Regions from separate parts of the Klebsiella sp. NPDC088457 genome, predicted to be linked through region 1. Evidence: predicted binding sites of a transcription regulator. Region 1 holds the regulator's gene; the other holds the start of a gene.
The links. Region 1 encodes PurR, which represses purine synthesis genes. Its sites were predicted from a motif close to CANGCAAACGTTTGCNTG; they were not measured.

Region 1 (3,416 bases):
ATCCCGAGGCAGCTGATAGCGAAAATCGCCAGCCCGGACAGCAGAACCGGTTTGCGGCCGTAGCGGTCGGAAACCGGCCCCCAGAACAGCTGGCCGTGGGCGAAGCCGGCGAGGAATAAGCTCAAGCTGGCGCTCACCGATGCCGCTGAGGTATTCAGATCTTGTTGAATAGCTGAAAAAGCCGGCAGGTACATATCGGTGGCGAGGAAACCCAGCACGCTGAGTCCCGCCAGCCACACTAAAAATCCTTTCCCAGGTTGTTGCATAACATTCTCTTATAGATGCGGTCTGATGCCGCAGAGTGTAGGGAGTGCATAATGGCTTGTGAAACGCTAATATTTGCTACATGCATTCAAAAATTTTGCAGGCAGAATATGTGGTCCGAATACTCACTCGAAGTCGTTGATGCTGTTGCCCGCAACGGTAGCTTTAGCGCAGCGGCGCAGGAGCTGCATCGCGTACCTTCAGCAGTCAGCTACACCGTACGCCAGCTCGAAGAGTGGCTGAAGGTTCCCCTTTTCGAACGTCGCCATCGCGATGTTGAACTCACCCCGGCCGGGATCTGGTTTTTACAGGAAGGGCGTTCTGTTATCAAAAAAATGCAGATCACCCGCCAGCAGTGTCAGCAGATTGCCAACGGCTGGCGCGGGCAGCTGTCGATCGCCGTCGATGACATTGTTAAACCGGCGCGTATGCGGCAGATGATCGTCGATTTTTATCGCCACTTTCCCGATGTCGAACTGATTGTTTTTCAGGAGGTGTTTAACGGCGTCTGGGACGCGCTGGCCGACGGACGCGTGGAACTGGCGATTGGTGCGACCCGCTCGATTCCGGTGGGCGGGCGCTACGCCTTTCGCGATATGGGGATGCTAAGCTGGCACTGCGTGGTGGCGAGCCATCATCCGCTGGCGCAGATGACGGGCCCGTTGAGCGATGATATGTTGCGCAACTGGCCGTCGCTGGTGAGGGAAGATACCTCCCGCTCGTTGCCGAAACGCACAACCTGGCTACTGGACAATCAGAAAAGGGTGGTGGTACCCGACTGGGAATCGTCGGCGACCTGCCTGTCGGCGGGACTCTGCGTCGGGATGGTGCCGACGCACTTTGCCCGTCCGTGGATCGACCGCGGCGAATGGACCGCGCTGGCGCTGGAAAATCCGTTCCCGGACGCGGCGTGCTGCCTGACCTGGCAGCAAAGCGATACTTCGCCGGCGCTCGCGTGGCTGCTGGATTATCTGGGCGACAGTGAAACGTTGAACCGCGAGTGGCTGCGGGCGCCGGAGTAACCGGCGCCGTGGGGAAGGTTAGCGGCGGTAGTCGACGAACGGGCCGTCAACGACCGAGCGGCGTTCCACCAGACGCGGGTGAACCTCGATCGACTGCGACTCTTCGCGCTTGTTGACGATACGATCCATCAGCATGTTGAAGGCGGCTTCGCCGAGAGAATCTTTCGGCTGATGAATGGTGGTCAATGCCGGGCTGAAATAGCGGGCGTTGCGCACGTTATCATACCCGATCAGCGAAATATCCTGCGGCACGCGCAGGCCCATTTCGTCCGCCGCGCAGATGGCGCCCATCGCCATGATGTCGCCGCCGCAGAATACCGCCGTCGGACGGTGCTGCTGGCTGAGGATCTGCTGCATCGCCCGGTAGCCGGATTCCGGTTCGAAATCTCCCTGAACAATCCAGCTTTCCGGAACGGAAATCTGCGCTTCTTTCATGGCTTGCATAAAGCCGGCCAGCCGTCCGGCACCGGTATTACGCTCCAGCGGGCCGGGGATCACGCCAATTTCACGGTGGCCGCGTTCGACCAGGTAGCGGCCAGCCATATAGCCGCCCTCGAAGGCGTTATCGATGACCGAATCGGTAAAGTCGGCCTTCGCTTCACCCCAGTCCATCACCACCATCGGAATGTGGCGGTACTCTTCCAGCATGCTCAATACCGATTCCGGGTATTCCGAGCACATCACCAGCAGGCCGTCGACGCGCTTTTGCGCCATCATCGACAGGTAGGCCTGCTGCTTTTCAAGATCGTTCCACGCATTGCCCAGAATCAGGGTATAGCCTTTCTGGAAGCAGCTTTTCTCTACGGCTTCGATAATCTCAGCGAAATAGGCCGCTTCGCTGCTGGTGGCCAGCAGGCCGATAGATTTGGTGTGATTAACCTTCAGACTGCGCGCAACCGCACTGGGGGAGTAGTGCAGCTCTTTGATCGCCGCCCAGACCGCGTTGCGGGTTTCTTCAGCAACGAAGCGGGTTTTGTTAATCACATGTGAAACTGTTGTAGTGGAAACGTTTGCGCGCTTCGCTACATCTTTAATTGTTGCCATTACTTCTCACTCCAGACCTTGACCTGATCGTCTGATTATCGGTACGTAAACGTTTGCCTATACACACCCTGAGTACAATGTTCAACATTGCATCACGTCGGGAAAACGACACAGAACGACAGGAAGGGGTCAATGGCCGATACGCTTTCAAATTAGCGTGGGATTTTGTCCGATCTTGCGGCAAAGGGGAAGAGCAAAAATGTGCATCACCCTAAATCTCAGAAGATTTTTACGCTATATTGTGCAAAAATGAGCAAGCTCACTTTTCATGTGGGGATAACAGGGGGAAAAATTGATGGATACAGATTTGAAGTTTTCGCTGACCACAACGATTATTGTTCTGGGTCTCATTGTTGCCGCCGGGCTGACGGCGGTACTGCACTGATTTTGCCGGGGGAGAGCGCTCTTTCCCCCAACGTCCCGCCATTATTATCAATTTTGCAAAAATCTTTTGCCATTCCGTTTACTTTTGTTTTTCTGTGATTGATGTCATGCTTTTGACTTCTGATGAGATGCCGTCGCTGAGGACGGTCTGCTGGAGTCATTGAATGAAAATCAACTTTCCCCTGTTAGCGCTGGCGATCGGCGCGTTTGGTATTGGTACGACGGAGTTTTCCCCGATGGGGCTGCTGCCGGTCATTGCCAAAGGTGTCGACGTCTCTATTCCGGCTGCGGGAATGCTGATCAGCGCGTATGCGATTGGCGTGATGGTCGGCGCGCCGCTGATGACCTTACTGCTCTCCCATCGCGCGCGCAGAAATGCGCTGATTTTCCTGATGGCGATCTTTACTCTCGGCAACGTCCTCTCCTCAATGGCGCCGGATTACACGACCTTGCTGATCTCGCGCATTATCACCAGCCTTAATCACGGCGCTTTCTTTGGCCTGGGGTCGGTGGTTGCGGCGAGCGTAGTGCCAAAACACAAGCAGGCCAGCGCGGTGGCGACGATGTTTATGGGGTTGACCATCGCCAATATTGGCGGCGTTCCGGCGGCAACCTGGCTGGGTGAAACCATCGGCTGGCGGATGTCGTTTCTCGCTACCGCGGGCCTCGGTCTGGTGGCGATGGCCAGCCTGTGGTTCTCTC
Region 2 (3,416 bases), on a different contig from region 1:
AAACGAATCGCTACCAGCGCATTAAGGACTAATTCCGCACGCTGCTCTTTAGATAATTCTATATCGCGGCATTTTTCTTCAAATGAGAAATAAAGAGCAGCATCGTCGACACAAAACCCGGACGGTGAAAAAGCATCAGGCGTTAACATCCGACGCGCGAAACGCGAACGGAACAACATACCATTGGCCAGATCGAGCATCATACGATCGTGCTCTTCATCGTAATACCAACGCCAGTTATCGTCAGGTTTAATTCGCATTGTTCCCCCGTCCTCTTTCACTTCCGTCTGTAATGCCATGACATCCTGCAACAGAATAATTCCAAAATTAAGAAAAGACTAAAATGTCTAAATAAGCAACAATGAAGGAATATAAAACAACCAGGGCCGGAAATAAAGCCCTGGGGGGTATCAGAGGGGGAAAAGATTAGATATGGGTAACAATTTCTTTAATCAGCGGGGGGCCTTTAAAAATAAATCCGGAATAAATCTGCAGCAGACTGGCGCCGGCAGCCATCTTTTCCCGAGCCGCAATCACCGAGTCAATCCCGCCAACGCCGATAATCGGCAAGCGACCATTTAATTCCATCGCCAGCATACGGATAATTTCCGTACTCTTTAATTGCAATGGACGACCGCTAAGACCACCGGTTTCATCACAGAATTTCATCCCCTGCACCAGCGAACGATCCAGAGTGGTGTTGGTGGCGATGACGCCATCAATATTATGCCGGACTAAACTATCGGCCACCTGGATCAATTCCTCAGGAGAAAGATCCGGCGCGATCTTCACCGCCACAGGAACATATTTCTGATGCTTCTGCTGCAGCTCAAGTTGCTTATTTTTAATCGCGGAGAGTAAATCATCGAGGGCCTCACCGTATTGCAGGGTACGCAGCCCCGGCGTATTCGGCGAAGAGATATTAATGGCGATATAACCGGCGTAGGGATAGACTTTTTCCATACAAATCAGATAATCATCTTTACCCTGCTCAACCGGGGTATCTTTATTTTTGCCGATATTAATCCCGAGAATACCGTCAAAATGCGCCTTTTTTACGTTCTCAACCAGGTTATCAACACCGTGGTTATTAAAGCCCATGCGGTTGATCAAACCCTCGGCATCCACCAGACGGAAGATCCTTGGCTTATCATTACCCGGCTGCGGGCGCGGCGTCACGGTACCAATCTCAATTGACCCAAAGCCCATGGCGCCAAGCGCATCAATACACTCGCCATTCTTATCCAGCCCGGCGGCCAGACCCAGCGGATTCTTAAACGTGAGTCCCATACAGGTGACCGGTTTAGACGGCACCTTCTGGCGGACCAGCATTTCCAGCGGCGTACCTGATACACGGCGTAATTGTTGAAAGGTTACTTCATGAGCGCGCTCAGGATCGAGCTGAAAAAGAGCTTTACGAACGAAGGGGTAGTACATGAACTCTCCTGGATTCCCGGTGTGCAAACCGGGGGCGTATTATGTTCGATCGACGACGGAAAGGGAATTGACCTGCGACAAAAAATGTCACATCCAGCGCAAACGTTTACTTTTCACGCCCGCGTTATGCAAATTCTGACAAAACAAGGGTGGAAAAATCATTTAGGGAAATAAATCGGCTCTGTCACACTGCCATCAAATGTTATCAATTATAGATAAATGCAAACATTTGGTTATAAGGAGAGAGAGAAAATGCGTGTCATTACACTAGCAGGTAGCCCACGCTACCCTTCCCGTTCCAGCGCGCTTCTGGAATATGCCAGAGAGACGCTCTCCGCCGCTGATGTTGAAGTCTGCCACTGGCATTTGCAGAATTTTGCCCCGGAAGACCTTCTTTATGCCCGTTTCGATAACCCGGCGCTGCATACCCTGAACGAACAGCTGGCGGGCGCCGATGGGCTGATTATCGCCACCCCGGTCTATAAAGCCTCATTTTCCGGCGCGCTGAAGACGCTGCTCGACCTGCTCCCGGAACGGGCGCTGGAAGGTAAAATCGTCTTACCGCTGGCCACCGGCGGCACCATCGCACATATGCTGGCGGTAGATTATGCGCTGAAACCGGTGCTCAATGCCCTGAAAGCCCAGGAGATCCTCCACGGCGTCTTTGCCGATGACAGCCAGGTAACCGACTATCAGCACAAGCCGCAGTTCACGCCTAACCTGCAAGGACGCCTCGATCTGGCGCTGGAGACCTTCTGGCAGGCGCTGCACCGTCCGAGCAGCCGTGCTCCCGCGCTGAACACGATTCGCGGGGTGGAACATGCTTAATCCCCTGCGTGCCCTGGCACTTGGCGGGTTGCTGACGCTCTCCGCCCTGGGCCATGCGGCAGAATCCGCGCCGGACGCGCTGCGCATCGGCTACCAAAAAGGGGGCGTCAGTATGGTGCTGGCTAAAAGTTACCAGCTGCTGGAAAAACGCTACCCGAACACCAAAATTTCCTGGGTGGAGTTTCCCGCTGGCCCCCAGATGCTCGAGGCATTAAACGTCGGCAGTATTGACCTCGGCAGTGCTGGCGATATACCGCCCATTTTCGCTCAGGCCGCCGGGGCCGATCTGCTCTACGTCGGCGCCGAGCCGCCGAAGCCGAAAGCAGAGGTGATTCTGGTGGCGGAAAACAGCCCGATCAAAAACGTGGCTGAGTTAAAAGGACGTAAGGTGGCCTTCCAGAAAGGCTCCAGTTCACACAATCTGCTGCTGCGCGCGCTGCAGCAGGCGGGCCTGACATTCAGCGATATTCAGCCGGTCTATCTCGCCCCTGCCGACGCCCGCGCCGCGTTCCAACAGGGCAATGTCGATGCCTGGGCTATCTGGGATCCGTACTATTCCGCGGCCCTGCAGCAAAGTCGCGCCCGGGTGCTGAAGGATGGCACCGACCTGAAACAAACCGGCTCTTTCTATCTGGCTTCTCGCCCCTACGCCGAGAAAAACGGTGCCTTTATTACCGGCGTGCTCGAGACCTTCAGCCAGGCCGACGCCCTGACGCAGAGCCAGCGCCCGCAAAGCATTGCCCTGCTGGCAAAAATCATGGGCCTGCCTGAAGCGGTGATCGCCAGCTATCTGGACCATCGCCCGCCCACCATCATTACGCCGGTCAGCGCCGAAACGGCAGCCCGCCAGCAGCAAACCGCCGACCTGTTTTACGAGAACAAGCTGGTACCAAAAAAAGTCGATATCCGCGACCGCATCTGGCATCCCGCAACCGCACAAGGAGCGAAATCATGAGTCTGAATATGTTCTGGTTTTTACCGACCCACGGTGATGGTCGCTATCTTGGTACGGAAGAAGGCGCTCGCCCGGTCGACCACGGCTACCTGCAACAGATCGCGCAAACCGCCGATCGTCTCGGTTTTACCGGTGTCCTGATCCCGACCGGGCGCTCCTGTGAAGATGCGTGGCTGGTGGCCGCCTCGATGATTCC

Region 2: a site for PurR is predicted at 1,533-1,550, ahead of pyrD (quinone-dependent dihydroorotate dehydrogenase). Genes of this name have one in related genera too.

What each region holds. Positions count from the first base shown of each region.
Region 1 covers NZ_JBJDNH010000003.1:7,164-10,579, reverse strand. The annotation lists gene punC (purine nucleoside transporter PunC) at 1-266, opposite strand, end outside; gene punR (DNA-binding transcriptional activator PunR) at 375-1,286, shown strand; gene purR (HTH-type transcriptional repressor PurR) at 1,305-2,330, opposite strand; gene ACI2JR_RS03130 (cytochrome bd-I oxidase subunit CydH) at 2,626-2,715, shown strand; gene ACI2JR_RS03125 (MFS transporter) at 2,879-3,416, shown strand, end outside.
Region 2 covers NZ_JBJDNH010000008.1:135,778-139,193, forward strand. The annotation lists gene zapC (cell division protein ZapC) at 1-260, opposite strand, end outside; gene pyrD (quinone-dependent dihydroorotate dehydrogenase) at 427-1,437, opposite strand; gene ssuE (NADPH-dependent FMN reductase) at 1,690-2,265, shown strand; partial or broken gene ACI2JR_RS07480 (sulfonate ABC transporter substrate-binding protein) at 2,258-3,257, shown strand; gene ssuD (FMNH2-dependent alkanesulfonate monooxygenase) at 3,217-3,416, shown strand, end outside.